2 regions of the Amycolatopsis thermophila genome follow, and region 1 is predicted to be linked to the other one. Evidence: predicted binding sites of a transcription regulator. Region 1 holds the regulator's gene; the other holds the start of a gene.
The links. The regulator HspR, encoded in region 1, represses chaperone genes until heat shock. The targets are predictions, from matches to a motif close to ANNTTGAGTNNNNNNNACTCAANNT.
Positions count from the first base shown of each region.

Region 1 (15,644 bases):
TTGAGGACGGCCTTGAGCCGCTCCTCGAACTCACCGCGGTACTTCGCGCCGGCGACCATCGAGCCCAGGTCCAGCGCCACGACCCGCTTGCCGCGCAACGACTCCGGCACGTCACCGGCGACGATCCGCTGGGCCAGTCCCTCGACGATCGCCGTCTTGCCGACGCCCGGTTCACCGATCAGCACCGGGTTGTTCTTCGTGCGCCGGGACAGCACCTGGACCACGCGGCGGATTTCGGCGTCGCGGCCGATCACCGGGTCCAGCTCGCCCTTGCGGGCGCGGTCGGTCAGGTCGACGCCGTACTTCTCCAGCGCCTGGAACGTGCCCTCCGGGTCCGGGCTCGTGATGCGCGCCGAGCCGCGCACCTTGGTGAACGCCTCGCGCAGCGAGTCCGGGGTGGCGCCGTGGCGCTTGAGCAGGTCGGCCACCTGGCCGCCCTCCGCGGCGAGCCCCACCATCAGGTGCTCGGTGGAGACGTACTCGTCACCCAGCTCGGTGGCGAGCTTCTGGGCGTGCGTCAGCGACTTGACCGCGGGCGGGTCGAACTGCGGAGTGGACACGGTCGCGCCCGTCGCCGAGGGCAGCCCCTGCGTGATCGGCTCCAGCTCCTTGTGCACCTGCCGCGGGTCGGCGCCCACCGCCGTCAGCAGGGGGCCGGCCAGGCCGTCACCCTGCGCCAGCAGCGCGCCGAGCAGGTGTGCGGCGGTGACGCTGGGGTTGCCCGCCACGGTCGCCGCCTGCGCCGCCGACGAGATCGCCTGCTGGGTCTTCGTCGTCGGGTTGAAAGCGTCCATCCCACACTCCATGTCGCATGCCTGCCGGAGACCTTCCTCCAGGTCCCTCGACATGTACAACGGCAACAAACTTGAGTGTGTTCCGCTCAACCCCGACTTCTTCCGAAAAGCACGAAGGCCGCCCCCCGGGGGACAGGGGCGGCCTTCGCGAGTCGCTGCGTCAGCGGGTGGGGTGCGTCAGCTCCACGTCGCGGGACAGCGGGGTTCCGGCGATCACCTCCAGCGGCGCGGCCACTGGCGCGTATCCGCTGGTCACGAGGGTGTAGTCGCCCGCGGGGAGGTCGGTGAAGGAGTACCGGCCCTCCTCGTCGGTCAGGGTCGTCGCGACCACCTCACCGGCCGGGTCGAGCAGGGTCACCTGAGCCTCGGCCACCGGCCGGTCCTCGCGGCCCGCCCGGACGACCCCGGCCAGGCGGGCGGTCCGCACCAGCTCGACGTCGTGCGTGGCCTGTTCGCCCTCGGTGGTCACCAGCGGTGTCGCGGAGGGCTGGTGGCCGGCCGCCGTGACGGTCAGGGTGTGAACCCCGCCCCCCACGTCGTCGAAGTGGTACCAGCCGTCGCCGCCGGTGATGCTCGACGCGACCACCTCGCCGCGCTCGTCGGTCAGCACGAGCGTCGCCCCGCCGACCGGCTGCCCGCCCGCGGTCCGGACCACGCCGCTCAGCCCACCGGCGCCGGCCATCTCGACGTCCCGCCGCACCGGCTTGCCGTTGAGCGTCACCATCACCGCACTCGGCTGGAACGACCCGGCGGAGGTGATCAACAGGTAGCTCGCGTTCGACGGCGCGGGCAGCCGGTAGCTGCCGTCCGCGGCGGTGAGTGCCCGCGCGACCTGCTGGCCCGACGTGTCGGTGAGCGTCACCGCGACACCGGCGAGGGGGCGGCCCGACGGGCCGGTCACCACGCCGTGCACGGCCGAACCGGTGACCGGACCCGGGACCCCAGCCGGCGCGGCCTCGGCGTTCTCGCTGGTCAGGTCGATGCTGCGGCGCAGCGGCACGTCCTTGATGAACAGCACCGCGATCAGCGTGACCACCGCGATGATGCCGCCGGCGAAGAACACCGAGCCGATGCTGTCGCCGTAGGCGGCGCGCACGATCGACTGGAACGGCTCCGGCAGCGCGCCCAGGTTCAGGCTGCCGCCGCCGGTCGGCGCCGAACCGGCGTTGATGCCCAACGCGGACAACGCACTGGTCACGTGGCTGCTGACCTTCGCGGCGAGCAGGGCGCCCAGCGCGGAGACACCGGCCGAACCACCCAGCGTGCGGAAGAACGTCACCGACGACGACGAGGACCCCATGTCCTTCATCGCGACGGTGTTCTGCACGACCAGCACGAGGTTCTGCATCAGCGCACCGACACCGATGCCCAGCAGGGCCAGGTAGATGCCCATCAGCACCAGGTTCGTGTGGTGGTCGATGGTGCTCAGCAGGAACAGGCTGGCCACCAGCAGGATCGCGCCGCCGACCATCCACGGCTTGGTCCGGCCGGTGCGCGAGATGAACTGCCCGGCGATCGTCGAGGAGAGGAACAGGCCGAGCATCATCGGGATCGTCATCAGGCCGGCGTGCGTCGGCGAGTACCCGCGGGCCAGCTGGTAGTACTGCCCGAGGAACACCGCGCCACCGAACATCGCGGTGCCGACCGACAGGCTCCCGATGATGGCGAGCGTGAAGGTGCGGTTGCGGAACAGGCGCAGCGGCACCACCGGGGCGGACACCTTGGTCTCGACGAACACCGCCAGCGCCAGCGCGGCCACGCCGCCCGCCACGTAGCACAGCGTCGACCACGACCACCAGGCGAAGCTGCCGCCCGCCAGCGAGACCCAGATCAGCAGCAGCGACACGCCGCCCACGAGCAGGGTCGCGCCCAGCCAGTCGATCTTCACCTTCTGCTTGAAGACCGGCAGGTGCAGGGTCTTGCCCAGGACGATGAACGCGACCACCGCGACCGGGACCGTGATCCAGAAGTTCCAGCGCCAGCCCAGCGGAGAGTCGACGATCAGGCCACCGAGCAGTGGGCCGGCGACCGTAGCCAGCGCCATGACCGCGCCGATGTAACCGCTGTAGCGGCCGCGGTCACGCGGCGAGATCATCGCCGCGATGACGACCTGGACCAGCGCCTGCATGCCACCGAGGCCCAGGCCCTGAACCGCGCGGAACGCGATCAGCTCGGGCATGGACTGCGAGATGCCGCCGAGCACCGAGCCGAGCGTGAAGATCACGATCGACAGCTGGTACAGCATCTTCTTGCTGAACAGGTCCGACAGCTTCCCCCAGATCGGGGTGCTCGCCGTGGACGCCAACAGGGTGGCGGTGACCACCCACGTGTACTGACTCTGCGAGCCGTTGAGGTCGGCCAGGATCGTCGGGAGTGCGTTCGAGACGATCGTGGACGACAGCATGGCGACCAGCAGCGCCAGAAGGAGGCCGATGAAGGCGCGCCCGACCTGGCGCGGCGTCATCGCCTCCTGGTTCGCTGTCGTGCTCACTTCGGGGATCACTTCCTCTTCTCCGCCGGTTCCGGCGGGCAGGTGACCGGCGCTTGCCCGAGGGCCTCGCGCAGTCCTTCGTTCATCAGGGTCAGCCGGGCGGTGAGCGACTCGATCTCGTCGTCGGTCCAGTCCGCCAGTGCGCGTTGCATGAAGGCGACGTGCAGCTCGCGCCAGCGTTCGAGCTCGGCGCGGCCCGCGTCGGACAGGCTGATCAGGCTGGCGCGCCCGTCCTCGGGCGCGGGCCTGCGGCTGACGAGGCCGGCGGCGGTCAGCTGGGCGATCTGCCTGCTGATCACGGAGACGTCGACCATCTTGCGTTTCGCCATGTCCGACGGACGGCTCTCGCCGTGCACGTTGAGGTCGGACAGCAGCATGGCGGCCGCGGGGTGCAGACCGTCGTGCTCGCGCTGCCACGACTGGTTGATCCAGGCGTGCTGCAGCTGCCCGGCCGTGCGCAGCTCGCGCATCAGTTCAACGGCCTTCTCGTCGCAGTCCCCCATGGACCCACCTCCCGGTTGGTTGTCACATACAACTATAACGCGGGTAGTTGTATGCCACAACTATCTAAGTTGGTGACGTGTCCCACTGGTCGAGCGATTTCGGCGAACCACCCGGAAGGAGCAACTTCGCGAAGAAAGGGCCCGAGACGGTTACCCTGCGACGGATCGTGTTCGCATTAGAGGGTTGCGACTGACTGGATAGGGTGGATTATTCATGATCAATTCACGCTGTGACGGGCCCTCTGGCCTGCTGTTGCGTGGCGCGCTCCTGCTGTTGCGCGTTCGTGAATAATCGACGGCGAGCATGACCGAGCATCCCGGAGCAGCCCCGATCCCATGACCGCCGACCCCGTCAGTCCCGTACCCCGGTCCGTGCACCGGGAGGCGCCGCCTGCCGTCGCCGCGATGGTGCGCCTGATCCGGGAATCGTGGGCGAAGGCCGAGCCGTACCTGCCCGAGGTGACGCAGTTCTTCTACGGCATGTTGTTCACCCTGGCGCCGGCCACGCGGGACTTCTTCCCGATCAACATGGAGGTGCAGCGCAACCGCATGGTGCGGGCGCTGGTCCACGTGTGCCAGATGGTCGACCAGCCCGACGACCTGGTTCCGTTCCTGCGGCAGCTCGGCCGCGACCACCGCAAGTTCGGCGTCGTGCCCAACCACTACGAGGCGGTCGGCACGGCGCTGCTGGCGGCGATGAAGACGCACCTCGGGCCGGACTGGACCGCCGACGTCGAGCGCGCGTGGGCCGAGGCGTTCACGATCGTGGCCCGGCAGATGCAGGAGGCCGCGGCCACCGACGCGAACCCGCCGAACTGGACGGCGCGGGTGGCCGAGCACCGGCGGCTGAGCTGGGACCTGGCGATGGTGCGGCTGGAACCGGAGCGGCACGTCCCGTTCCGGGCCGGGCAGTACCTGAGCGTCGAGGTGCCGCAGCGGCCGCGGCTGTGGCGGTACCTGTCGCCGGCGAACGCGCCGCGCCCGGACGGGTCCCTGGAGTTCCACATCCGGGCGGTCGACGGCGGCTGGGTGTCACGGGCCATCGTGAGCCACACCCAGCAGGGTGATGTGTGGCGGTTCGGTCCGCCGCTGGGAACGCTGGACGTGGACCGGGACAGCGGCCGGGACGTGCTGATGGTCGCGGGCGGCACGGGTGTCGCGCCGATGCAGGCGCTGCTCGACGAGCTGAGCCAGTGGGCCGAGAACCCGAAGGTGCACCTGTTCTACGGCGGGCGCACGCGCGACGACCTGTACGCGCTGGAGGGGCTGCGCATGATCGCGGCGTGCAACCCGTGGCTGACCGTGACGCCGGTTGTGGAGAACGGGCCCGGTCTGGTCAGCGGCGAGCAGGGCACCCTGGCCGACGTCGTGACGCGGTACGGCGCGTGGCCCGGTCACGACGTGCTGGTGTCGGGTTCGCCGGCGATGATCCGCGCGACCGTGTCCCGGATGCTCGTGGCGGGAACGGCGCTCGATCAGATCAGGTACGACCCGTTCACGATCGACTAGCCTGCGCCGATGGACATCCCTGTCGCTGACGGAACCATCCGGGGTTATCTGGCCGCACCGCAGGAAGAGGTGTCCGGCCCGCCGCCGTGGCCCGGCGTCGTGATCGTGCACGACGTGGTCGGCCTGTCGTACGACGTGCGCAACACCACCGACCGGTTCGCCACCGCGGGGTACCTGGCGCTGTCCCCGGACCTGTACTCGCGGGGCGGTTTCGTGCGGTGCGTGAAGTCGGTGTTCAAGGAGCTGACCGCGGGTAGGGGCCGGGCGTTCGAGGACCTGGACGCGGCGCGGTCGCTGCTGGCGTCGCGGGAGGACTGCACGGGCAAGGTCGGCGTGGTCGGGTTCTGCATGGGCGGCGGTTTCGCGCTGGTCGCCGCTTCACGGGGGTTCGACGCGTCGGCCCCGTACTACGGCCGGCTCCCCGCTGATTTGTCCGTTCTGGACGATGCGTGCCCGGTCGTGGCGTCGTACGGGAAGAAGGACTTCTCGCTGCGCGGGGCCGCGGACAAGCTGGAGCGGGAGCTGACCGCCCGCGGGGTGCCCCACGACGTCAAGGAGTACCCGACGGCGGGCCACAGCTTCGCCAACCAGTTCCACGGCCCGGTCAACGTGCTGCTGAAGATCGCCGGCATGAGCTACAACCGCGAAGCGAGCGAGGACGCGTGGCGCCGGGTGATGGCCTTCTTCGCCGAACACCTGCGCTAGCGGAGCGCCGTGCGCTACGGAGAGCCGGGATCACCACAGCGACCACCCGGCGAAGGCGACCTGACAACCCCCGTCATCCCGGAGCCTGCCCGTCCGGCGAGGGCATTTCTTGATCTTTTCGCCGCTTCGCGGCGCCGACCACAGGCGGGCTGGGGATCGGGGCGGGGGAGGTCTGGGAAGGTCCCGGGACGGCTTGTGTTGCCGGGTTCCGGGGCGTGGCGCAAAGAAAACAGGCCCCGCCGTTGGCGAGGCCTGTGGATCTTGTGCTAGCGCTTCCGCCGTGGTTTCCACACGACGAGCGCCGTCTCCTGCTTCAGTGGTACGAGGTCTTTGCGGTAGGACCGGTGCACCGCGGCTGCGGCTTGTTCGGCCGCCGCGTAGGCCGCGGCCAGCTCCTCCGTCAGCTCGTTGACCCGCGACTGGAGTGCCTCGACCTGGTTTTCCAGCTCGATGATCCGCTTGATGCCCGCCAGGTTGACGCCTTCCTCCTGGGACAGGCGCTGCACCTCACGCAGCAGCGCGATGTCCCGCATGGAGTAGCGTCGCCCGCCGCCGGAGGTCCGGCCCGGCGACACCAGGCCCAGTCGGTCGTAGGACCGCAGGGTCTGGGCGTGCAGGCCGGACAACTGCGCGGCCACGGAGATCACGAAGACCGGGGTCTCCTCGTCGGCCCCGTGCGGCAACCCGCCGAACACCTCGATCAACTCCTCTCACGGAGCAGTTTCGTGATCTCCGGACGCGGGTCGTGCTTCTCGGCGACCTTGGCGTACGCCTCGAGCGCCTCCCGCTCCGAAGACTCCAACCGCGACGGCACGGCCACCTGCAGCGTCACCAGCAGGTCACCCTGCGAGCCGTCCCGCTTCTTGATGCCCTTGCCGCGCACCCGCAGCACCCGCCCGCTGCCGGTGCCCGCCGGCACCTTCACCGACACCTTCCCGTCCAGCGTCGGCACCGTGATCGTCGCACCGAGGGCCAGTTCCGGGTAGCTCACCGGGACCGTGATCGTCAGATCATTACCCGACCGGCCGAACACCGGGTCCGGGTTCACGTGCACCCGCACGTACAGGTCACCGGCCGAGGCGCCACCGCGGCCCGGCTCGCCCTGACCGGCCAGCCGGATGCGCTGGTTGTCGTCGACACCCGCGGGCACCCGCACGGTCAGCGTCCGCGTCTGGGTGCTGATGCCCTCGCCACCGCACTCGGGGCACGGGTCGTCGATGATCCGGCCGCGGCCACGGCAGTCGCGGCACGGCTCGGAGAACGCGAACGCGCCCTGGCTGCGGCTCACCAGCCCCGACCCCTGGCAGGTCGGGCAGGTGCGCGGCGAAGTGCCCGGACGGGCGCCGTTGCCGTGGCACGTCGAGCAGGTCGCCGGGCTCGACAGCCGCAGCGGCAGGGTCGCGCCCTTCACCGCCTCGGCGAAATCGATCCGCACGTCCGTCTCGACGTCGGCGCCGCGCTGGCCGCGCGCCGCCGTGCTCTGCTGGCCCCGGCGGCCGAACAGGCCACCGAGGATGTCGCCGAGCCCGCCGAAACCGCCCTGCGCGCCCGCGCCCGCGGTCTGGCCGAAGATGTCGCCCAGGTCGAAACCGCCCGCACCGCCGCCGGCGCCGGGGAAGCCGAAGCCGCCCGGGCCGCCGCCGGAGCCGAACAGCCGCCGCGCCTCGTCGTACTCCTTGCGCTTGGCCGGGTCCGACAGCACGCCGTAGGCCTCCGACACCGCCTTGAACTTCTGCTCGGCGTCGGTGTTGCCGGGGTTGGCGTCCGGGTGGTTCGCCCGCGCCAGCTTCCGGTAGGCCTTCTTGATCTCGTCCTGCGAAGCGTCGGAGGAGACGCCCAGCTCACGGTAGAAGTCCTTACCGATCCACTCCCGTGCACTCACGGACGTCTCCTCCTCTCACCACATACCTCTTACTGCTGTGTGTTCTCATCCGACAACTGCTCGACCGGTAGCTCACCCTCGACCGGGGCGTCGCCCGGCTCGTGGTCGGTGACGCCCACCAGCGCGGCCCGCAGGGCCCGGTCGCCGAACTTGTAGCCGCGGCGCAGCACCGTGGTCACCGTCGGTCCGGACACGTCCGGCGAGGTGGTGTGCTGCACGGCCTCGTGCACGCTCGGGTCGAAGGGGTCGCCCTCCGCGCCGAACGGCTCGAGCCCGATCCGCTGCAGGCTCGCGACCAGCTTGTCCGCCACCGCCTTGAACGCGCCGGTGAGGTCGCCGTGCTGCTCGGCCCGCTCGAAGTCGTCGAGCAGCGGCAGCAGCTCACCGACCACCGACGCCTTCGCCGCGGTCACCACGGCCTCGCGGTCGCGTTCCACGCGCTTGCGGTAGTTCGCGAACTCCGCCTGCAGGCGCTGCAGGTCGGCCGTGCGCTCCGCGAGCTCCTTCTCGACGTCGGACGGGGCGGCGGACACCGCCTCGTCGACGATCGTGTCGCCGAGCGACGGGCCGGCGTCGGCCTCGGCGTCGGGCGCCTCCGCGGGCGGCGGCGTCCGCAGCTCGCCGGTCTGCGGGTCGATCTTGCGCCTGTCCCGCACGACCAGGGGCTCGGTGACCGGCTCCTGCTGTTCCGTGTCGTTCGAGTGGCGTCCCGTCACTTCTTCTCGTCCTCGTCCACGATCTCGGCGTCCACCACGTCATCCGCGCCCTTGGCGTCGGTCGCGCCCGCGGCACCCTGGTCGGCACCCGGGGTGGCGCCACCGGCCTGCTGGGCGTTCGCGTACAGGGCCGTGCCCAGCTCCTGCGACGCGGTGTTCAGCTTCTCGATGGCTTCCTTGATCTTGGCCGTGTCGGTGCCCTTCAGCGCCTCGTTGGCCTCGTCGATCGCGGTCTTGACCTTGCCCTTGACGTCCTCGGGCAGTTTGTCGTCGTTGTCCTTGACGAACTTCTCGGTCTGGTAGACCAGCGTCTCGGCCTGGTTGCGGGTTTCCGCCTCCTCGCGGCGCTTGCGGTCCTCCTCCGCGTGCTCCTCGGCGTCGCGGACCATGCGCTCGATGTCCTCCTTCGGCAGCGCGGAGCCGCCGGTGATGGTCATCGACTGTTCCTTGTTGGTGCCCAGGTCCTTCGCCGTGACGTGCACGATGCCGTTGGCGTCGATGTCGAAGGTGACCTCGATCTGCGGCACGCCGCGCGGGGCCGGGGGCAGGCCGGTCAGCTCGAACATGCCGAGCTTCTTGTTCTGCGCCGCGATCTCGCGCTCGCCCTGGAACACCTGGATCTGCACCGACGGCTGGTTGTCGTCCGCCGTGGAGAAGATCTCGGACCGCTTCGTCGGGATGGTCGTGTTGCGCTCGATGAGCTTGGTGAACACGCCGCCCTTGGTCTCGATGCCCAGCGACAGCGGGGTCACGTCGAGCAGCAGGACGTCCTTGACCTCACCCTTGAGCACACCGGCCTGCAGGGCGGCGCCGACCGCGACGACCTCGTCCGGGTTCACGCCCTTGTTCGGCTCCTTGCCGCCGGTCAGCTCCTTGACCAGGTCGGACACGGCCGGCATGCGGGTGGAACCACCGACGAGCACCACGTGGTCGATCTGGCCGACCGAGATGCCCGCGTCGCGGATGACGTTGTTGAACGGCGCCTTGGTGCGGTCCAGCAGGTCGGAGGTGATCCGCTGGAACTCCGCGCGGGACAGGGTCTCGTCCAGGAACAGCGGGTTCTTGTCCGCGTCGACCGTGATGTAGGGCAGGTTGATGTTCGCGCTGCTCGAGCTGGACAGCTCGATCTTCGCCTTCTCCGCCGCCTCGCGGATGCGCTGCAGCGCCATCCGGTCCTTGGTCAGGTCGATGCCGTGGCTGGCCTTGAACTTGTCCACCAGCCAGTCGACGATCCGCTGGTCCCAGTCGTCACCACCGAGGTGGTTGTCACCACTGGTGGCCCGGACCTCGACGACGCCCTCGCCGATCTCCAGCAGCGAGACGTCGAAGGTGCCACCACCGAGGTCGAAGACCAGGATGGTCTGCTCCTTCTCGCCCTTGTCCAGGCCGTAGGCCAGGGCGGCCGCGGTGGGCTCGTTGACGATGCGGAGCACGTTCAGGCCGGCGATCTGCCCGGCCTCCTTGGTGGCCTGCCGCTGCGCGTCCTCGAAGTACGCGGGGACCGTGATGACCGCGTCGGTGATCTCCTCACCGAGGTAGGCCTCGGCGTCGCGCTTGAGCTTCATCAGCACGCGCGCGCTGATCTCCTGCGCCGTGTAGGCCTTGCCGTCGATCTCGGTCTTCCAGTCGGTGCCGATGTGCCGCTTCACGGACCGGATCGTCCGGTCGACGTTCGTCACGGCCTGGTTCTTCGCCGGCTGGCCCGTCAGCACCTCGCCGTTCTTCGCGAAGGCGACGATGGACGGGGTAGTGCGGGACCCTTCCGAGTTGGCGATGACCGTCGGCTCGCCGCCCTCCAGGACGGCGACGACCGAGTTGGTCGTGCCGAGGTCGATGCCGACCGCTCGCGCCATGGTGATGTTCCCTCCTGGTCAATGCCTGGTGCGCAGCTCTCCGAGCTGCGGTTTCGCGCCCGCGTTGAGCGGGTTCTACTCAAGTTCTATCTCGGGCGCGTCTGGTGCGTCAATCAGACTTGAGTGGTGCTCGCTCAACCTTTCTGACAGGGTAACGAGCGGGTCTGCGGTGTTGTTCCCGGCGTACCCGAAATCAGGTAGGCGGCTTCGTGGCGGCGCACACAGGCGGAGTTGTAGACGCCGGTGTGCCCGTCCTCGTCGTGGGTGAGCAGCACGCTGCCGTGGATCCGGGTACTCAGCGAGTGGGCCCAGGTCAGCGGTGTCGCCGGGTCGTGCTCGCCGCCGACCACCAGGATCGGCGGGGCGCCCCGGACCGGCTCGGGGTGCGGCGGGTTCTCGGCCGGCACCGGCCAGCCGAGGCAGCCCGTGGCGAAGTCCCAGAACTCGGAGTAGCGCCAGCTGTGCGGCGCGACCTGCCGGACCCGGTCGGCGAGCCGCCGCAGGTCGGCTGGGCCGGTGAACGGCGCCGGGAAGTCCTGGCAGCCGACGGACCGGTAGGCGGGGTACTCCGGCGAGGTGAACGGCATCGCGGCGGTCAGGGCGCTCGCGTCCTCGGGTGCGGCGCGGACGGCCTCGGCGAGCCGCGGCCACAGCTGCGGGAAGTAGAGGTGGGCGTAGACGCCCGCGGCCAGTTCCTCCGGGGTGGCGCGACGGCCGAGCTGCCTCGATGGTGCGCCGTGGGCCATCAGGTCGTCGTAGCGGGCGAGCAGGTCGTCGCCGCACACGCCGGGCCCGGCGCACCACTGGGCGAAGCGGAGCAGGCCGTGCTCGGTGGCGGCGGCCTCGTCCAGGATCGCGCGGCGCATCGGCAGGCCGTGGTCGACGGCGCCGTCCAGGACCATCGCGCGCACGTGTTCCGGGTGGCGGGCGGCGTAGAGCGCGCCGATCTCGGTGCCGTACGACACGCCCAGCCAGGAAATTCGTTCCTCGCCCAGCGCGAGCCGGATGCGCTCGACGTCCTCCGCGACCGTGCCGGTGTCCGGGTTCCGGGGGCCGCTGCAGGTGAGGCCGACCTCCCGGTTGTGGGCGACGAGCCGCTCGTAGCCGGCGTCGTCGGCGGGGAACCGGCTGACGGCCGGGTCGTGCATGGGGCCGCATTCGATCGCCGGGCTGCTGCCGCCCACGCCGCGCGGGTCGAAGCCGACGATGTCGAACCGCTGGTTGAGCTGCGCGAACTCCGGGGTGGCCAGGCCGAGACCGCCGTAGCCGACCACATCGGCGCCGGAACCGCCCGGACCGCCCGGGTTGACCAGCAGCGAGCCGATGCGCTGTGCCGGGTCGAGCGCGGGCAGCCGGGTCAGCCGCAGCCGCGCGCCCGGGACCGGCAGCTCGGCGCACTGCAGGCGCTTGGCGGTATCCGGGGTGGCGCAGTCGTGCCAGGTCAGCGCGGGTGCGGCCGGTGCGGTGACCGGGGTGAGCAGCAGGGCGGCGGCGAGGGTGAGCGCGGGGATCACCGGTTGGTCACCGTGACGTCCCCGCTGAGGGTGCTGAGGTCGAGGGCGTGCTGGGCGGCCGGGTCCTGCGCCACGTCGATGTGCCGGTCGCCGCTCTTGGTGTCCCCGCGGACGCGGTAGCGGCCCGCGGGAACGACGACGCGGATGTCGCCGCTGGCGGTTTCGGCCCGCACGTCCTGCGGGTCGCTCGACCACACCTCGATGTCGCCGGACTTGGCGTTGGTGGTGACCGGGCCGGTGACGTCGCGGACCTCGATGTCGCCGGAGCTGGTGCGCAGATCGACCGAGGCGGCGCCGTAGACGGTCAGGTCGCCGGAGCGGACCTCGCCGTTCACGGTGGTGCCCCGGGGCACGACGATGTCGTAGTCGACCGTGCAGTCGCGGCCGCATCCGCTGAGCCGGAGCCGTCCACCGTCGACGGTGAAGGTGTCGCCGGGCCGGTCGCCCCGGTAGTGGAACGTCTGGCGCACCGAGGTCGTGGCCGTGTCCTCGATGCGGACGTGCACGTCCCCCGAGTCGTTGTCGACCTGGACCACCGAGACCGGCTGGGTGACGTCGGCGCTGGCTTCCGCGCGGGCCGAGTTCGGCCACCAGTTCCACCCCAGTGCGATCCCGGCTCCGGCGACGATGAGGGCGACCCCGCCGATCGCGAGTGCCGGTTTGCCCATTGCGTCCTCCCCAGTCCTGTGTGCTGTGCGGGTCACGCTATGGCGTGGGAGTGGGCGCCGGTATCGGGGAAGCCCCCGGTTCATCCCGGGGGCCACCCCGAATCGCACTAGGGTGATCAGCGGCCACTTCGTGACGAGGAGGAATCGATGCCACAGCCACCGAACCCGTACGACTTCCTGCCCTCGGTGCCGGCCTTCACCGTGCGCAGCGATGATGTCGCCGACGGGGAGACGCTCGCGGCCCCGCAGCTCAGCGGGATGTTCGGCGTGCCCGGGGGTGAGGACCGGTCGCCGCACCTGGCGTGGGAGGGCTTCCCCGCCGAGACGAAGAGCTTCGCGGTGACGTGCTACGACCCGGACGCCCCGACCGCCAGCGGCTTCTGGCACTGGGCGGTGTACAACATCCCCGCCTCGGTGACGTCACTGCCCTCCGGCGCCGGTGACGGCTCCGGGCTGCCGTCCGGAGCCGTGACGCTGGCGAATGACGGCGGCGTGAAGAACTTCCTGGGTGCGGCGCCGCCTCCCGGGCACGGGCCGCACCGGTACTTCTTCGTGGTGCACGCGCTGAACGTCGAGTCGCTGGACCTGCCCGAGGGCGCGACCCCGGCGTTCCTGGGGTTCAACATGTTCGGCACGACCGTGGCACGGGCGACGATCACGCCGGTGTACGAGAACAAGGGCTGAGGTTTGTCCCTTGGTCCGTTGGCGGGGCGGGGCCTTCGGGCTCCGTCCCGCGGCTGAGTCCAGCTGCCGGGGCTGAGTCCAGCGGCTGGGGCTGGGTCCTGCTCGTGGGGCGGGCCCTGGGCTCCGTGGGTGAGAGCTGGGTTCCGCAGGTAAGAGGTGAAGAGCGCCTCGGCGGGCGGGCCCGCGAGGCTCCGCCCGCGCCCGGTTCGCGCAGAAGGGCGTTCGGTGCATTCGACCAGAAGGCCCTCGGTGCTGTCGTTCAGAAGGGCCATCGATGCTCGCGGATGCCCAGGCCTTCCGATGCAAGTGCCCGCTTGCACCCCCGCGAACGGACCATTCGCGCGGCGATGAACGGACCGTTCATCACCAATACGCACCGGCCCGTCAACCTCAGCCGTTAGCGGACCGCTTAACCGCGGTCATGAGCCGACGCCCAACCCCGCCATCAACAGACCGCTCAACTTGGTTGTGAATGGTGCGTTCAACCAGCCCTGAACGGGCCGTTCAACCGGTGATGAGCGGGCCGGCCGCACCCCGCTATTAGCGGTCAGCCCGATTGGTCGTGAGCGGTCGGTTCGGCCGGTTATGGATGGTCCGCTCAACACGATGAACGGCCGTTCAACCGGTGATGAACGGACCATCCAACCCCGCCACCGACGGACCGCCCCACCGCGCACACGAAACGACCGTTCGACCGCCCAACCCCGCTATCCCGCCGATCACCGTGGCTTGAGCAGGTACTCCACCGTCGGCCGGAGTTCTTCCGCCGTGGGCGGCTCGTCGTCGATCAGGCCTTGGATCAACAGGCCGTCGATGCCGGCCAGGAAGACCCGCAACGCCACCAGGTCGTCGGGCCGCACCATGGACGTCAGTACGTCCAGCCACCGTCGCGCGGCGGGCCTCAGCTCCGGCCGGCGGGCGGCCAGCAGGTACAGCTCGTACTCGGCCATGGTCCGGCCCCGCCGCGGCCCCAGGGCCTCGGCCAGCAGCGTTGCCACTTCCGAAGCTCCCCGGCTGCCGCGCGAGCGTGCCCGGTCGATCGTCCAGTACACCTCGGTCGCCATGTCGCGCGCGCACGAGATCAGCGTCGCGATCAACAGATCGTCCAGGGTCTCGAAGTGGTACGTCGTCGAGGTCGTGGGCACCCCGGCCTCGGCCGCCACCGTCCGGTGGGTCACCCCCGCGACCCCGTCCCGCTCGATCACCCGGAGCGTCGCGTCGATGATCTCCTGCCGCCGCTTCTCGCCCCGCGCCCGGCGGCCGTCGCGTTGCGGCTTCACCACGTACCTCCCGTCACGCCGACCCCACCTCGATCAGCACCACGCCCCCGATGACCAGCACCAGCCCGGCCACTATCGTCAGGTTCACCGGCTCCCCGAGGAACAGCACGCCGATCACCGCGACCGCCGCGACACCCACCGCCGCCCAGATCGCGTACGCCACGCCGACCGGCATGCCGCGCTTCAGCACGCTCGCGAGTGCCGCGAACGCCACGAGGTACCCGGCCACGACGACCAGCGAGGGCCACAACTTCGTGAACCCCTCGGACAACTTCATCGAAACAGTGGCGGTGACCTCGGCGGTGATGGCGAGAGCGAGCAACAAATAGGCGACCACCGGGCCAAACTACCGGTACGATCGTCCCGATATCCAGGGAGTCCTACGCCACACTCGTGGGACTCAACTCGCGCCGATCGGTTACTCATGGGTAAATCCACATAGGCTCCCGCCAACCCACCACATCACGGACGAAAGGCCCCGATCATGGGTGCACTGCAGATCACGCTGGGCGTGGTCGGCGTCGCCGTAAGCATCGTCGCTTGGATCATGTTCGGCACCGGCGTGTACCGGATGGTCCGGATCATCCGCCTCGGACAACCGGACGCGACCCGGAACGGTCCGTTCGGGCCGCGCATCACGACGCTCATCAAGGAGTTCGCCGCCCACACGCGGATGAACAAGTTCCGCCATGTCGGCCCGTGGCACTGGCTGGTCATGTGGGGCTTCCTGATCGGCTCGCTGGCCTGGTTCGAGGCCTACGGCGAGACGTTCGACCCGCACTTCCACTGGCCGATCATCGGCGCCTGGAGCATCTGGCTGCTGCTGACCGAACTGCTCGGCCTCGGCACCGTCGTCGGTGGCCTGGTCCTGGTGGTCATCCGCCAGCTGAACCACCCGCGCCGCGCCGACCGGCAGTCGCGCTTCGCCGGGTCGAACTTCAAGCAGGCCTACTTCGTCGAGACCGTGGTGATCGTCGAGGGGCTGGGCATCCTCGGTGTGAAGGCGTTCAAGATCTCCAGCGGCATCGAGGACCCGGCGCTGTGG
Region 1 is NZ_JAUSUT010000001.1:2,516,612-2,532,255, forward strand. Features, by position in the region: gene clpB (ATP-dependent chaperone ClpB) at 1-794, opposite strand, end outside; gene FB470_RS12480 (MFS transporter) at 955-3,258, opposite strand; gene FB470_RS12485 (MarR family winged helix-turn-helix transcriptional regulator) at 3,294-3,788, opposite strand; gene FB470_RS12490 (globin domain-containing protein) at 4,125-5,297, shown strand; gene FB470_RS12495 (dienelactone hydrolase family protein) at 5,307-6,002, shown strand; gene FB470_RS12500 (heat shock protein transcriptional repressor HspR) at 6,269-6,706, opposite strand; gene dnaJ (molecular chaperone DnaJ) at 6,703-7,884, opposite strand; gene grpE (nucleotide exchange factor GrpE) at 7,914-8,600, opposite strand; gene dnaK (molecular chaperone DnaK) at 8,597-10,453, opposite strand; gene FB470_RS12520 (alpha/beta hydrolase) at 10,588-11,967, opposite strand; gene FB470_RS12525 (DUF4097 family beta strand repeat-containing protein) at 11,964-12,635, opposite strand; gene FB470_RS12530 (YbhB/YbcL family Raf kinase inhibitor-like protein) at 12,783-13,319, shown strand; gene FB470_RS12535 (TetR/AcrR family transcriptional regulator) at 14,039-14,599, opposite strand; gene FB470_RS12540 (DMT family transporter) at 14,613-14,936, opposite strand; gene FB470_RS12545 ((Fe-S)-binding protein) at 15,084-15,644, shown strand, end outside.

Region 2 (15,644 bases), 900 kb from region 1:
ACCGCACGAGCAGCAGCGGCGCCGCGCTCGCCCACGCCTGCGGCGAGCACGACGTCGGGTACGGGATCGGCGGGCTGAACTCCGACCGCGAGAAGCCGCAGAACAGCTCGGGCAGCCGCCCGCCGAACGCGGCCGCCGCGTCGAGCAGCCCGGTCGCGAGCCGCTGCGCCAGCTCGACGGCGCCCGGCAGGTGCGCGTACCGCAGCAGCCCGGCCACCGCGATCGCCGTGTCGTGCGGCCACACCGAACCGTTGTGGTAGCTCATCGGGTTGTAGGCGCCCATCGCCGAGGACAACGTCCGCAGCCCGTAGCCGCTGTCCATCTCCGGCCGGTTGAGCCGGTCGATCAGCACGGCCGCGTGCTCGTCGGTCGCGATGCCCGACCACAGGCAGTGCGCCGTGTTGCTGGTCAACGCGTCCAGCGGCTGCTTGCGCCCGTCCAGCGCGACGGCGTACCAGCCCTGGTCCGGCAGCCAGAACGCGTCGGCGAACCGCTCGCGCAACCGCTGCGCCCGCTCCCGGCACCGGGCCGCGGTGGCCGGGTCGTTGAACGCGTCGGCCAGTTCGGCGCGGGCCAGCCAGGCGGCGTAGGCGTACCCCTGCACCTCGCACAGCGCGATCGGCGTGGTGCCCAGGCGCCCGGCCGCGTCGTTGATGCCGTCGAAGCTGTCCTTCCAGCCCTGGTTGAGCAGGCCGCGGTCGGTCGCGCGCCGGTATTCGACGAACCCGTCGCCGTCGCGGTCGCCGTAGCGCTCCAGCCACTCCAGCGCGGCGTCGGCGGCCGGGAGCAGCGCCCGCACCGCGGTTTCCCCGGCACCCCAGCGCCAGCATTCGGCCAGCAGCATGACGAACAGCGGCGAGGCGTCCACCGTGCCGTAGTAGTGGCTGCCGCCGAGCACCTGGTCGCTGTCCGGGCCGAGCCGCAGCTCGTGCAGGATCCGCCCGGGTTCCTCCTCGGTGAGCGGGTCGACCCGTTTGCCCTGCAGTTCGGCCAGGGTTTCCAGCGTGCCCAGCGCGAGGCCGACGTCCAGCGGCAGCGCCATCCACGCGGTGAGCAGGCTGTCGCGGCCGAACAGGGTCATGAACCACGGCGCGCCGGCCGCGACGAACGGACGGCCGTCCTGGCTCTTGTCGTGGATCTGCAGCGCGCCGAGGTCGCTTTCGGTGCGGTTGAGCACCTGCGTGAGCACCGGGTCGTCGGCCGCGATCACCGTGCTGTCGTCCCGCCACGCGCGGATCTTGCGGGCGGGCCCGCTGGTCTCGACCTCTTCGCCGCGGTCGAACTGCGGCCGCACCCGCCGGTTGCCCAGCGTCGGCTGCACCACGATCTCGGTCGACCATTCGCCGTGCGCGGGCACGACGACCCGCCAGTTCAGCACGCCGGGCGCGGCGAGCGGGTCCGCGGTGGCGCTCACCGACAGACCGCGGGAGCCGTCGGACCGGTCGCGCAGCAACAGTTCCGAGCCCGCGACGGTGGCGTCCGCCCCGCCGTGCGCGGGGCGGCCCTCCTTGACCGCGAACAGGTCGGAGAAGTCCGCGTCGACGTGCAGGGTCAGCGTCGCCACGGTGTTCTCCCGGCCCAGGTTCCGCAACGTGATCGTCTCCCGCAGGCCGTCGCCGACGAGGCGTTCGCGCACCAGCAGCAGGGTGCTGTCGGCCTGGCCCGGCTTGGGGTTGCGGCGCAGCACGAACCGCGCGGCGAACGCCTCCGGCGAGATGACCGACAGCGGGTGCGGGGTCTGCCCGTCGAGACGCAGCTCCCAGCGGGAGAGCAGCCGCGCGTCGCGGAAGAACAGGCCGTGCGAGGTGCCCGCCTGGATGTCCCCGGTGTTGCCGGACAGGCAGAACGTGCTGCCCTCGACGAGCGTGACCGTCCCGCCCGGGCTGCTCACCGGGACCGGTTCGCCGGCGTTGAACGCCTCGGGCGTCATGGCCGTCCTCCGGAGGGCTGCAGGGCGGGCCCGTCGTTGTCCATCTGGTCGTACGCCCGGTCGAGCGCGGAGTCCAGTGCCGCGTAGTCCCGCCGGAGGCTGCTGACCTCGACCGCGCGCCGGTAGGCCGCCTCGTAGCCGGCGCCGAGGCCGCCGATGTCGAAGTGCTCGGCGACGTGCGCCCGGCACTTCGCCGGATCGAGGTGCCGGACGTCGTGCAGGGCCCGCACCAGGTCGGCCGGATCGTCGCGGACCAGGCCGGTGACGCCGTCGACGACGACCTCCGGCACCGCACCGGACCGCAGCGCCACCACCGGGGTGCCGCACGCCATCGCCTCGATCATGACCATGCCGAACGGTTCCTCCCACTGGATCGGGAAGAGCAGGCAGCGGGCCTTGGCGAGCAGTTCGCGCTTCGCGGTCGCGTCGGCGACGCCGAACACGTGGTCGTGCTCGGTGAGCCGCGGCCGGACCTCCCGCTCGAAGTACTCCTTCTCGACGGGCTCGGCGCACTTGCCGGCCAGGATCAGCCGCAGGCCCGCGCGGTGCGCCGCTTCGAGTGCGAGGTGTGGCGCCTTGTCCGGGTGGAACCGGCCGAGGAACAGCGCGTAGTCGTCCTTTTCGGACTCGTACGGCCAGTCGGCCAGGCGCAGTGCGTTGTGGACGGTGCCGATCCAGTTCAGACCCGGCGCCAGCTCGCGCTGCCGGTCGCTGATGGCGACCAGGTGCACGTCGTCGCCCAGTTCCGAGTAGTAGCGCGCCATGTCCTCGCCGACCGGGCCGTGCACGGTGACCACGGTCGGCACCCCGTAGGCGGGTGCGTTGAGCGGGCCGGCGAGCGTGTGGTCGTGCACGACGTCGACACCGCCGGTCGCGGCGAGCCGCTGCACGGCCCGGCGCGCGGCGACGGCGTGCATGACCTCGGGGTAGGGCTCGCCGAGCAGCTCGGGCACCGTGCGGTCCCACACCGGGACGAACCGGGCCTTCGTGCCGGGCCGTCCGGCGCCGATGAGCGTGACCGAGTGCCCGCGGTCGACGAGGGCGTCGGCGAGGTCGGCGACCACGGCCTCGACCCCGCCGTAGGCCTTCGGGGGAACGTCGAAGTAGGGCGGGACGACCATCGCCACGCGAAGCGGGCGGCCGGGATCGTCCCGCCGCACGGCGGTGTGCGAAACAGATCGGGCCTTCCACGCTGGACGATGCGCGCTGCTCAAGCTGCCTCCTCGGACCGGCTCTTCAGTTAGCACTCTCCCCCTAAGAGTGCTAACTCAGGAGAGATCTTGGCGGCAAGCACCGGAAGGGCGAGATCTCGGTCACAGCCGGTGGGTGGCGGCGATCGCCGGGCCGAGCGCCGTTGCCCGCCGGGCCACCCCGATCGGCGGGAACCCTAAGCTCGCTCGGTGGATACCGAAGCGGTGCGGTCGTTCGTCCGGGCGGCGGAGCTCGGGCAGTTGCAACACGCCGCGGACGAGCTGGGGGTGACACAACAGGCGGTCTCGAAGCGGATCGCCGCACTGGAGCGTGAGCTGGAGGTCCGCCTGTTCACCCGCACCGCCCGCGGGGTCGAGCTGACGCTCGACGGCCAGGCGTTCCTGCCGCACGCACGGGCCGTCGTCGCGGGCGTCGAGCGCGGCATCCGCGCGGTCCGGCCGAACTCGCGCGCCCTGCGGATCGACGTCCTCGGGTTCCGCACCGGACAGGCCGTCATCCTGCACGACTACTGGCGGGCGCATCCGGACACGGACCTCGACGTGGTGACCCTGCGGGCCGGCGATCCGCGCGTCGTGGCCGCCGCCGTACGGGCGGGCGACATCGACGCCTCGTTCCGCACGGTCACCGACCCGGCCACGCTGCCACCGGAGGTCCGGATGACCCACGTGCTCGACGTCCCGCTGGAGCTCCTCGTCGGCCCGGGTCACCCGCTCGCCGCCGCGCGGACGGTCACGCCGGCGCAGCTGCGCGGCCACCGGATCTGGGTCCCGGGCATCGCACCCCGGAGCGAATGGGCGGAGTTCTACGACGAGCTCGCCGCCGACCTGGACCTGCGCATCGACGGCGCGGGCCCGAACTTCGGCGTCGAGGTGCTGCTGGAGACCCTCGCCGACTCGCCGGACGTGGCCACCCTCGTCAGCCCGCGCGACCGCCTGACCTGGCCGGCGCACCACGACCTGCGCCGCGTCCCGGTCGCCGGCCCGGCGATCGCCTACCCGCTGTCCCTCATCTTCCGCCGCGTGGACCCGCACCCGCGGCTCCACGCGATCATCCGCCACTTCCGGAGCCTGGCGGCGGTCCCCGGGCCGGTCTGGCGTCCCGCATGGGGGCGCACCTCCTGGGCGAGCAATGCGTGACTCGGTCAGTGGTCGCCCCGCGCTCGGCCGGGAAGCGGTCGAGTTCGTGTAAGACGTTGCCCTTGCCGGCGGTGATCAGTCTAGGCGCCGCCGGGACGGACCAGGCCGGTTTCGTAGGCGATGTGCACCAGCTGGGCGCGGTCACGAGCGTCCAGTTTGGACAGCAGGCGGCTGACGTAGGTCCGCGTGGTGGCCGGGCTGAGGAACAACCGCTGCGCGATCTCGTCGTTGGACCGCCCGGCGGCGACCTCCCTGAGCAGCTCCCGTTCCCGCTCGGTCAGCCGGGCCAGGCGCGCGGGATCGGCCGGGGCGTGCCCGCGGGCGAGCGTGGCCATGACCCGCCGGGTCACCGAGGGCGACAACAGCGCCTCACCGCCGGCGACCGTGCGCACCGCGGCCCGCAGCTCCGCGGGTTCGGTGTTCTTCAGCAGGAAACCCGAGGCGCCGGCGCGGATCGCGTCGAGGATGTGCTCGTCGGTGTCGAACGTGGTCAGCACCACGACCCGCACGGCACGCAGCCGCGGGTCCGCGACGATCCGCCGGGTCGCCTCGATGCCGTCCAGGCGCGGCATCCGGATGTCCATCAGCACGACGTCCGGCCGTCGGGTGTGCGCCAGTTCGACGGCTTCCGCACCGTCGGCGGCCTCGCCGACGATCGTGATGTCCTCGGCGCGCGCCAGCAGCGCGGACAGGCCGGCCCGCATCAGGTGCTGGTCATCGGCGAGCGCGACCCGGATCACCGCGGCTCCACCGGCAGGCTCGCGTCGACCAGGAACCCGGCGCCGGGACGGGACTCGAGCGTCACCGAACCGCCCAGCAGCACCGCGCGCTCGCGCATGCCGTCGAGGCCGTGCCCGCCGCGCACGGGCAGTTCGGCGCCCACCCCGTCGTCGCGCACGCTGATCCGGAGGCGGTCCGGTTCGTAGCGGAGCCGGACCTCGGCCCGGCTCGCCCGCGCGTGACGCAGGCAGTTCGTCAGGGCCTCCTGCACGATCCGGTACGCCGTGGTGTCGACGACCGCGGGCAGCGGGACCGGATCGCCGTCCGTCGACACGGTCACGTCCAGCGCGGTCGAGGCGATCAGCGGGTCCAGGTGCCGCAGGCTGCCGGCGGGGGCGCGCCCGGCGTCGTCACGGGTCAGCAGGCCGAGGGTGGTGCGCAGGTCGTTGACCGCTTCGTCGCCGGCACGGCGGATCGCGGCCAGCGCGGAGCGGACCGCGGCGGGGTCGTCGTCGAGCGCCTCGGTGGCCACGCTGGCCTGGACCGACACCACGGCGAGGGTGTGGCCGACGACGTCGTGCAGGTCGCGTGCGATGCGCAGCCGTTCCTCCTCGACCCGCCGCCGGGCCTCCCACTCCCGTTCCGCGGCGGCCTGTCGCGCGGTCCGGCGCTGTTCGGCGCGCAGCAGGCGGGTCGCGCGCACCGTGCTGCCCAGCGTGATCGCACTCAGCATCAGGCCGATCGTCGAGGCCAGCTCGAACCCGAGCAGGTAGTCCGGGTTCTCGCCCTGCCGCAACCGGAAGAACGTGCTGACCAGCACCAGTCCCGCCGCCGTCGCCGCCGCGACCGCGGGGCGGCCCGCCTCGGCCGCCGAGTACAACGCGGCCGACACGGGCAGCGCGAGCCCGACCGGCGGGTAGCCGGCCGCGTAGTAGGCGAGCAGCCCGGCCGCGGTCGCCGTCAGCGCGAGTACCGGGAACCGGCGCCGCACGAACATGAGCGCGCCCAGGCCCGCCGCGAACAGGTAGGCCACCGGGTCCGGTGCTCGCGCGCCGCCGAGGTCCATCGCGATGGCGACGGCGACCACCGCTGAGGTCGCGATCCCGAGCGCGGCGTCGGCGAGCACGCGCTGTCGCTCGCTCACCCCCCGAGGATAGCCAGCGGACCGCGTCCGCACAGTCGTCCGATGTTGACCCCTCCGTCGACAGCGGACGGACGACCCGGGGGCCGGACCCGCCTACGGTCGGGCCGCATGACGCTTTCCCGGCGCACCCTGTTCCGCGTCACCGCGGGCGGACTGCTGCTGGCCGGGTGTGCCGCCGGCGGCGCCAACACCGAGACCGAGTCCAGCGCCGGAACCCTGTTGCGCAGCACGGCGAACCTGCCCGAGCCGTTCACCGTGCCGCTGCCGGTGCCGCCGGTGCTCGAACCGGTGCGCACCGACGCCACCACCGACTACTACGAGATCACCCAGCGCGCGGCGCCCGTGGAGATCCTGCCCGGCCTGCGGACGACGGTGTGGGGGTACGACGGCGTCTTCCCCGGCCCCACGCTGGAGTCCCGCCGCGGGCGCACCACCGTCGTCCGGCAGCGCAACGAGCTCGGCGTGCCGGTCGCGGTCCACCTGCACGGCGGACGGACCCCGCCCGAACACGACGGCTATCCGCTGGACCTCGTCGCACCCGGCGCCGCGCGCGAGTACGTCTACCCGCTGGACCAGCCGGCGGCGACGCTCTGGTATCACGACCACCGGGCCGACTTCACGGGCCCGCAGGTCTACCGCGGCCTCGCCGGGTTCCACCTGCACCGCGACGACGAGGAGGACGCGCTGCCCCTGCCGCGCGGCGAGCGGGAGGTGCCGCTGATGATCGCGGACCGGTCGTTCGCCGAGGACGGCTCGTTCGCCTACCCCTCGACCGACCCGTCCCTGCTCGGCCACCCGGGCGTCACCCGCGATTTCGTGAGCGGCGTGCTCGGCGATTGCGTGCTGGTGAACGGCGCGCCGTGGCCGGTGCTGGAGGTGGCCGCCGCGCGCTACCGGTTCCGGATCCTGAACGCCTCCAACGCGCGCCGGTACCGGCTCGCGCTGGACCCGCCGGGACCCGGGTTCGTGCAGATCGGCAGCGACCAGGGGCTGCTGGCCGCGCCGGTCGCGCACGACCAGCTGCAGATCGCGCAGGCCGAACGGTTCGACGTCGTGGTCGACTTCTCCGGCTACCCGCCGGGGGAAGAGGTCACGCTGGTGAACCGGCTCGGCGAGGACGGGACGGCGCGCGTGATGCGGTTCGTGGTCACGCACCGGGCCGCCGACGACAGCGCCGTCCCAACGCGACTGGCCGACGTCCGGCCGTTGTCCCGCGCGGATGCGGTGGCCGAGCGCGAGTTCACCTTCCGGCGCGGCGGGGCCGAGCAGCACGGGATGACACTGTGGACGGTCAACGGGGAGCCGTTCGGCGCCGGTTCCGTCGCGGCCGAGCCCACGCTGGGTTCGGTCGAGCTGTGGCGGTTCCGGGCGCAGAACGTGCCGCACCCGGTGCACGTCCACCTGGCGCCGTTCCAGGTGCTCGGCGCCGGCCGGTACACGCGGGGGTGGAAGGACACCGTCGACCTGGCCAGCGGTGACCAGGCCGAGGTGCTCGTCCACTTCGACGGTTACCGCGGGAAGTACGTCCTGCACTGCCACAACCTGGAGCACGAGGACATGATGATGATGGCGAACTTCCGGGTGCGGTGATCACTCCTCGAAGTCGCCCTCGAAGGCTTCCTCCAGCATCTCGCCCATGATCATGCCGCCGACGACACCCGCGGCCGCGCCGGCGACCATGCCGCCGACGCCCATGCCGCGCCCGTGGTGGCCGGGGTGGTGGCCGCCGAACGCCGGGTTGCCGAACGCGGGTTGCCCGCCGCGCTGGGCGGTTTCGCTCAGCCACTGGCCGATCAGCGCGGTCCAGTCGGCGTTTTCCGCTTCGGCGTGCGAGAGGTGGAAGCGGCCGGATGAGTCGCCACCGGCCCGCCGGAAGGGGCCGCGCCGGTCGGCCTCGAGGACCACGGTGAGGTCGTGCGGCCCGGCGACGAACGTCAGCTCGACCTCGTTGACGCGCCCGGCGAACCCGGCGGGCGGGAAGAACTCGATCTCCTGGTAGAAGCCCAGCTCCTGCCGGACGCCGGAGAGCCGGCCGGCCTCCACGTCGGCCGTGCGGAAGCGGAAGCCGAGCTCGCCGAACGCGTCGAGCACCCGGTCCTGCGAGGGGAGGGGGTGCACGTGGACCGGGTCGAGGTCACCCTTGTCCGGCGCGCCCGCGATGACGAGTTCCGTCCGCACGCCGACCGCCATGCCGTGCAGGGGCGTGTCGCCGACCGCGGTGATGGGCGTTTCCCACGGCAGCCGCAGGTCGAAGGGAACGGTGACGAGCTGCCCGGCCGGGACGCGCACGCCCTGCTGCGCGAGCTGCCGGTGGAACTCCCCGGTGGCCGCGGACTCGTGCCCGCCGCGCTCGATCTCGACCCGCGTGACCAGCGACAACACCACCTGGTCGAGGGTCGCGTCGGCGCTGCCGCCCCGGATGCGGACCTCCCCGGTGAGCACCCGCCCGGGCGCCGAGTGCGGCGAGTCGAGCACGGTGTCGACCGACGGCCCACCGACGGCGAAAGCGCTGAGCATCCGCTTGAACATGCGAGGGTCCTCCTGGGGAAATCCGGACAAATCAGGCTCAAGATCGAGGCTACCGGCTCCGGCGGTACCGGCGGTGCCGGCCGGTCAGGACCCCAGGTACCGCAGCACCGCCAGCACCCGCCGGCTGTACCCGCTCGTCCGGCTCAACGCGAGCTTGTCGAAGATCGCGTTCACGTGCTTTTCCACCGCGGACTGCGACACGAACAGCTCGGCCGCGATGCCCGCGTTCGTCTGCCCCTCCGCCATCTTCGCCAGCACCTGGCTCTCGCGCGCGGTCAGCGTCGCGAGCGGGTCGGCGTGCGTGGTGCGCGCCAGCAGCCGCCGGACGACCTCCGGGTCGAACGCCGCACCCCCGGACCCGACCCGCTCCAGGGCGTCGAGGAACTCGCCGACCTGCATGACCCGGTCCTTCAGCAGGTAGCCGACCCGGCCGCCGTCGTCGGTGATGAGCTCGGTCGCGTACCGCTTCTCGACGTACTGCGACAGCACCAGCACCCCGACGCCGGGCCACCGCCGGCGGATCTCCAGCGCCGCCCGCAGGCCTTCGTCGGTGTGGTGCGGCGGCATCCGGATGTCGGTGACCACCACGTCGGGCTGCCGGCGGGACACCGCGTCGAGCAACTCCACCGCGGTGCCCACCGCGGCCAGCACCTCGTGGCCCTCCTCCGCGAGCAGCCGGATCAGCCCTTCGCGCAGCAACGTCGAGTCCTCGGCCAGGATCACGCGCACGGCAGCTCCGCCCGGACCACCGTCGGCCCGCCGGCCGGACTGTCCACTGTGAACACGCCGTCCGCCGCGCCGACTCGGCGCGCCAGGCCGGACAGGCCGTTGCCGGACGGGCACGCCCCGCCGACGCCGTCGTCGATGATGCTGACGGACAGCATCCGCCCGGAGCGTGACACCGCGATCTCGATCCGGCTCGCGGCCGAGTGCTTGATCGCGTTCGTCACCGCCTCCGAGGCCACGAAGTAGGCCACCGTCTCGGTCGCCGGGTCCACCCGCGCGTCCAGCGCGCACCGCAGCTCGACCGGCAGGCTCGACCGCTCGGCGAGCGCCTCCAAAGCCGTGCCGAGCCCGCCTTCGTCCAGCGCGATCGGGTACACCCGCCACGCCACGTCCCGCAGTTCCTGCAACGCCAGCTGCGTCTCCTCGTGCGCCTGCCGCAACAGCGCCGAGGCCCGCTCCGCGTCCCGCGCCCGCCGCGCCCGCCCGAGCAGCATGCCCAGTGACACGATCCGCTGCTGCACCCCGTCGTGCAGGTCGCGCTCGATGCGCCGCCGCTCGTCGTTGACCGCCTCGACCACCTCGGCGCGGCTGTGCGTCAGCGCGTCGACCCGGCGCTGCAACCGTTCCTGTTTCGTGGGCCCGGAGAAGTGGTGCGCCAGCCGCCGCTCCAGCGCGGCGACGCCGATGAGCCCCTGCACCGCGAGGAAGATCAGCAGTGCGCCCATCAGCAGCAGCCCGGGCACGTCGTACCAGTCGTCGTCCTCGCCGAGCGGCTGCCCGGTCAACAGCTGCCACACCGTGATCGCCGCCGTCGCCAGCCCCAGCCCGATGAGCGCGAACACGCCCGCGCCCAGACCGCCCACCACACTGCGCGCCCCCAGGTACCGCAGCGCACGCCAGTCCCCGTAGTCGTCCGAGGTCGCCTGGTCCAGGTAGCCGCGCAGCCGGGACCGTTCCAGCTCCGCGAACCACCGGGTGGCCCGGAACACCGCGGACCGCGCGGCAGGCACCACCGACACCAGCGTGGCGAGCACGACGAAGACCGCCTCGATGAACGCCGACAGCGCACCGAGTGCGAGCCCCGCCGTCACGCGCGACGCCCGGCGCAGGTCCACAGTGGGCATGATCCGAGGCTAGCCGGGTTCCGCCGGGCCGGTACTGAGGTTTTCCGCAGGACGACCGGGTGCCGCACCGCATGGTCCCGCCGCCACGGGATTCCTACCTTCGAGCCATGGATCTTCACCTCGCACAGGCCGAACCGCTCGGGGGACTCGCGGGCTGGGCCGTCTCGCTCATGGACTCGCTCGGCGGCCCGGGCGCGGCCGTCATCGTCGGCCTGGACAACCTGTTCCCGCCCATCCCCAGCGAACTCGTGCTGCCGCTCGCCGGGTTCTCCGCGAGCCAGGGCACGTTCAGCCTGCTCGGCGCGCTGGCCTGGACCACGTTCGGCTCGGTCGCCGGCGCGATCATCGTCTACTGCCTGGGCGCGTGGCTCGGCCGCGAGCGCACCCGCGCGCTGCTGCTGCGCGTCCCGCTGGTCAAGTCCTCCGACTTCGACCGCACCGAGGCGTGGTTCGCCCGGCACGGCACCAAGGCGGTGTTCTTCGGCCGGATGGTTCCGATCTTCCGCAGCCTCATCTCACTGCCGGCGGGGATCGAGCGGATGCCGTTCGGCCGATTCCTCGTGCTCACCGCGCTGGGCAGCCTGATCTGGAACACGATCTTCGTCGTCGCCGGCTACCTGCTCGGCGCGAACTGGCACGTGGTGAACGACTACGCCGGGATCTTCCAGTACGTCGTGATCGCGGCGGTCGTCGTCGCGCTCGCCGTGTTCGTCGTCACCCGGCTGCGCGCCCGCGCACGGGCGTGAAACAAGAGGCCGCCCTCCCGGGGGAAGGAGGGCGGCCTCTCCGGAGGGCGTCAGGCGGCACGGGCCACGGGGGTGGTGGCCGGCGCCAGCGCCAGGTCGAGAACCTCTCGGACGTTCGACACCGGGTGCACGTCGAGCTGGGCCAGCACGTCCGCGGGGACGTCGTCGAGGTCCGGCTCGTTGCGCTGCGGGATGATCACCGTCTTCATCCCGGCCCGGTGCGCGGCCAGCAGCTTCTGCTTGACCCCGCCGATCGGCAGGACGCGCCCGGTCAGCGACACCTCACCGGTCATCGCCACGTCGGCCCGCACCACGCGGCCGGACAGCAGCGACGCCAGCGCGGTGGTCATCGTGATGCCCGCCGACGGGCCGTCCTTGGGCACCGCGCCCGCGGGGACGTGGACGTGCACGCCCCGGTCCTTCAGGTCGCCGACCGGCAGTTCCAGTTCGGCGCCGTGCGAGCGCAGGTAGGACAGCGCGATCTGCACCGACTCCTTCATCACGTCACCCAGCTGACCGGTGAGCGTGAGCCCGGAGCTGCCCGACTCGGGATCGGCCAGCGACGCCTCGATGTAGAGGACGTCCCCGCCCGCGCCGGTCACGGCCAGACCGGTCGCCACGCCCGGCGTCGCGGTCCGCTGGGTCGAGGCGGGCAGCGCCGACTCCGGCAGGTGCCGCGGCCGGCCGAGGTAGCGCTCCAGGTCCGCCGCGTCGACGGTCACCGGCAGCGTCGCCTCCGCCAGCGCGACCCGGGTCGCGATCTTGCGCAGCACCTTCGCGATCGTCCGGTTCGCGTCGCGCACGCCCGCCTCGCGGGTGTACTCGGCGGCGATCCGGCTCAGCGCCGCGTCGGTGAACCGCACGTCGTCGCGGCCCAGCCCGGCCCGCTCCAGCTCGCGCGGCAGCAGGTGGTCGCGGCCGATGACGACCTTCTCGTGCTCGGTGTAGCCGTCCAGCGTCACCAGCTCCATCCGGTCCAGCAGCGGGCCGGGGATGGTCTCCAGCGCGTTGGCCGTGGCGAGGAACACCACGTCCGACAGGTCCAGCTCGACCTCGAGGTAGTGGTCGCGGAACGTGTGGTTCTGCTCGGGGTCGAGCACCTCCAGCAGCGCCGCGGTCGGGTCGCCGCGGTAGTCCGCGCCCACCTTGTCCACCTCGTCGAGCAGGACGACCGGGTTCATCGACCCGGCCTCCTTGATCGCGCGGACGATCCGGCCGGGCAGCGCGCCGACGTAGGTGCGCCGGTGGCCGCGGATCTCCGCCTCGTCCCGGACACCGCCGAGCGCGACGCGGACGAACTTGCGCCCCATCGCCCGGGCGACGGATTCACCGAGCGACGTCTTGCCGACACCCGGAGGGCCGACCAGCGCCAGCACGGCTCCGGAGTGCCGGCCGCCGACCTGCCCCTGACCGCTCTCGGCGCGCCGGGCGCGCACGGCCAGGTACTCGATGATGCGTTCCTTCACGTCGTCCAGGCCCGCGTGGTCGGCGTCGAGCACGGCCCGCGCCGCCGCGATGTCATAGCGGTCGGTCGTTCGTGAAGTCCAAGGCAGCTCCAGGACGGTGTCCAGCCACGTGCGGATCCAGCCGCCCTCGGGGGACTGCTCGGAGGTGCGCTCCAGCTTCTCGACCTCGGCCAGCGCGGCCGTGCGGACGTGCTCCGGCAGGCCGGCCTTCTCCACGCGGGTGCGGTAGTCGTCGGAGTCGGCGGTGCCGTCCAGCTCGCCCAGTTCCTTGCGGATCGCCTCCAGCTGGCGGCGCAGCAGGAATTCCTTCTGCTGCTTCTCCATGCCCTCGGCGACGTCCTTGCGGATGGTGTCGGTGACCTCGAGCTCGGCCAGGTACTCCCGGCTCCACTCCAGCGCCTTGTCCAGCCGCTCGGCGACGTCGAGCGCCCGCAACAGGTCCAGCTTCTGCTCGGTGCTCAGGAACGGCGAGTTCCCGGCGAGGTCGGCGATCGCCGACGGGTCCTCGACCTGCTGCACCGCGTCGATCATCTGCCAGCCGCCGCGCTGCTGGAGGATCGAGATCACGACGGTCTTGTATTCGCCGGCCAGCGCGCGGGCCCGCTCGCCGGCGATCTCGGCGACCGGCTCGGCGTACACCCAGCGCGCCGCGCCGGGGCCGTCGCCGTTGTCGCCGACCCGCGCGCGGCGGGTGGCCCGCAGCAGGACGGCGGCCTTGCCGCCGGGAATGCGCCCGACGCGCTCGATGGTCGCGACGGTGCCCAGCTCGGCGTACTCCCCGTGCACCCTCGGCACGATCAGGACCTCGGCCTGGGCGGCCGGGAGCGATCGGATGCCCGGGAACGACGCGGCGCCCGGCGCTTTCGCCTGCGCGGAGTCGACCGCGGCCCGCGTCTCGGGGTCGTCGAGCTCCAGCGGCACGATCATGCCGGGCAGCACCACGTCGTCGTCGAGGGGCAGAACGGGGAGGAGCCTGGTGTCGGTCATTCTGATTGCTCCCTACCTGGTTGAGTCTGCCTAACTCAACTTTGTCGAGGGCGAGTTTGTTTCCGCAGGTAGTTCGCTCGCAGCGGACGGGGTCGGGGAATAATCCGGTGCCCTCGTGCCAGCGGTTCCGGCGGCTGGAAGTGAGACGCTCGTCGCATTGCGGGAAACGTTTTCCGGGGTGTAATGCACCACACCACGCTGCGTCATCGGCCCTCGTAATCGCGTTCGGTGGGGAATCGCGACACGTGCGAAGGAGTGCAGCACCGAGAGGCGGGGCGAACGCGTGGTAGCGGGGGAGTGGCGCTTAACGCCGATTACCCGGAGCGATCGTCGGAAAGATCACGTCACCCGGAAGTCTCCGCTGGTCACCGTAGTTGGCGCGTTGTTAACTATGAGGTGATGTCATGGCGGCCGGAACGAGGCCGAAGTACGCCCTCCGGGGTACAGTGATCCCCTCATTCGCACAGAGATCACCATCTCGTGCGCGATGAGTACAGGCGGGCGCACTGGGGCGAATGGGTGGAAGGAGGTTGCATGCCGGACTCCGATGGCAGGCCCGACGGCCCCATCCCGGCGGCAGCCGCCAATGCTGGTGGTGCCGAGGCGCGAGCGGACGAGCGCCGCTTCCGGGTCTACACGCTGACCGTCTTCTCCGTCGGTGTGCTCACCGCCGCCGCCGTCTCGCTGTGGCTGCCGTTCCACGGCTCGGCGAAGCTCTGGTGGATCGGCCCGGTGCTGGCCCTGTCGTTCCTGCTCGCCGAGCAGCTCGGCATCAACGTCGACGTCCGGTCCGGCATCTCCTGGACCATCTCCTTCACCGAGATCCCGCTGGTCATCGGCTTCTTCGTCGCGCCGTACGAGGTCGTGCTCGCCGCGCACCTGGTGGCCGGGATCAGCACGCTCGTCGTGCGCCGCGTCTCCGGCCGGGTGCTCTACAACGCCGGCGCCTTCCTGCTCGAGATCACCAGCGCGTTCGCGGTCGCCGGGCTGGTCGAGCGGATCATGGGCACGACCGAGATGACCTGGCCCGCGGCGCTCGCCGGCACGCTGACCGCGCCGCTGACGAGCACCCTGCTGGCGCTGGCCGCCGTCCGCGTGCTGCGCCGCCGGATGCGGATCGGCACCGCGCTGCGGCTCACCGGCCGCATCCTCGTCGTCGGGTTCGTCAACGCCTCGGTCGGCCTGAGCGGTTACCTGGTGATCGCCGGCTCGGCCAACGCGTGGCCGCTGGTGCTCGCCGTGTTCGCCGGGCTGTCCGCGCTCTACTGGGCCTACTCCGACCTGCTGCGCGAGCAGCGGGACATGGAAGCGCTCTCCGACGTGAGCCTGATGGTCGCCCGGTCCGGCCAGCAGGCCGCGGCGCGTCCGGCCAGCGGCGCCGACGACCTGGCCGCCGGGGTGAACGTCAGCGAGTGGCAGACCATCGCCGAGCGCATCAAGGACCAGCTCTCCGCCGGGCGTGTCGTGCTGCGGCTGCGGCTCGAACCCACCGCCGACATGCGGGCCGTCGTGGCGGGGGAGCCGATGCCCTCGGCCGACCTGCCCGCCGACGACCCGTTGCTGCGCCTGCCCGGTTCGCACGTGCGCCACTTCCGCATCACCGAGGCCACCAGCGACATCGCCGGCGGGCTGCTCGTCCGCGGCGCGCAGGAGGCGCTCGTCGTCCCGCTGCGCAGCGCGAACCAGCTGCTCGGCGTGGTCGAGGCCCACGACCGGCTCTCCCGCTGGCGCGGGTTCGGCAAGTACGACGTGCAGCTGCTCGGCACCATGGCGAGCCACCTGGCGACGGCGCTGGACAACCGCCGCCTGCTCGCGACCCTGCGCCACGACGCCTACCACGACCCGCTGACCGGCCTGCTCAACCGGCCCGGCTTCCGGCAGGTCGCCCGCGAACCGCTGGCCGAGCACCCGGACTCGGTGGTGC
Region 2 is NZ_JAUSUT010000001.1:1,614,343-1,629,986, reverse strand. Features, by position in the region: gene FB470_RS08035 (amylo-alpha-1,6-glucosidase) at 1-1,930, opposite strand, end outside; gene FB470_RS08030 (glycosyltransferase family 4 protein) at 1,927-3,090, opposite strand; gene FB470_RS08025 (LysR family transcriptional regulator) at 3,331-4,278, shown strand; gene FB470_RS08020 (response regulator) at 4,359-5,018, opposite strand; gene FB470_RS08015 (sensor histidine kinase) at 5,015-6,142, opposite strand; gene FB470_RS08010 (multicopper oxidase family protein) at 6,251-7,732, shown strand; gene FB470_RS08005 (sporulation protein) at 7,733-8,671, opposite strand; gene FB470_RS08000 (response regulator transcription factor) at 8,756-9,400, opposite strand; gene FB470_RS07995 (sensor histidine kinase) at 9,391-10,521, opposite strand; gene FB470_RS07990 (DedA family protein) at 10,629-11,267, shown strand; gene lon (endopeptidase La) at 11,318-13,720, opposite strand; gene FB470_RS07980 (putative bifunctional diguanylate cyclase/phosphodiesterase) at 14,255-15,644, shown strand, end outside.
Region 2: lon (endopeptidase La) is a predicted target of HspR. The motif match lies at 13,738-13,762, and genes of this name have one in related genera.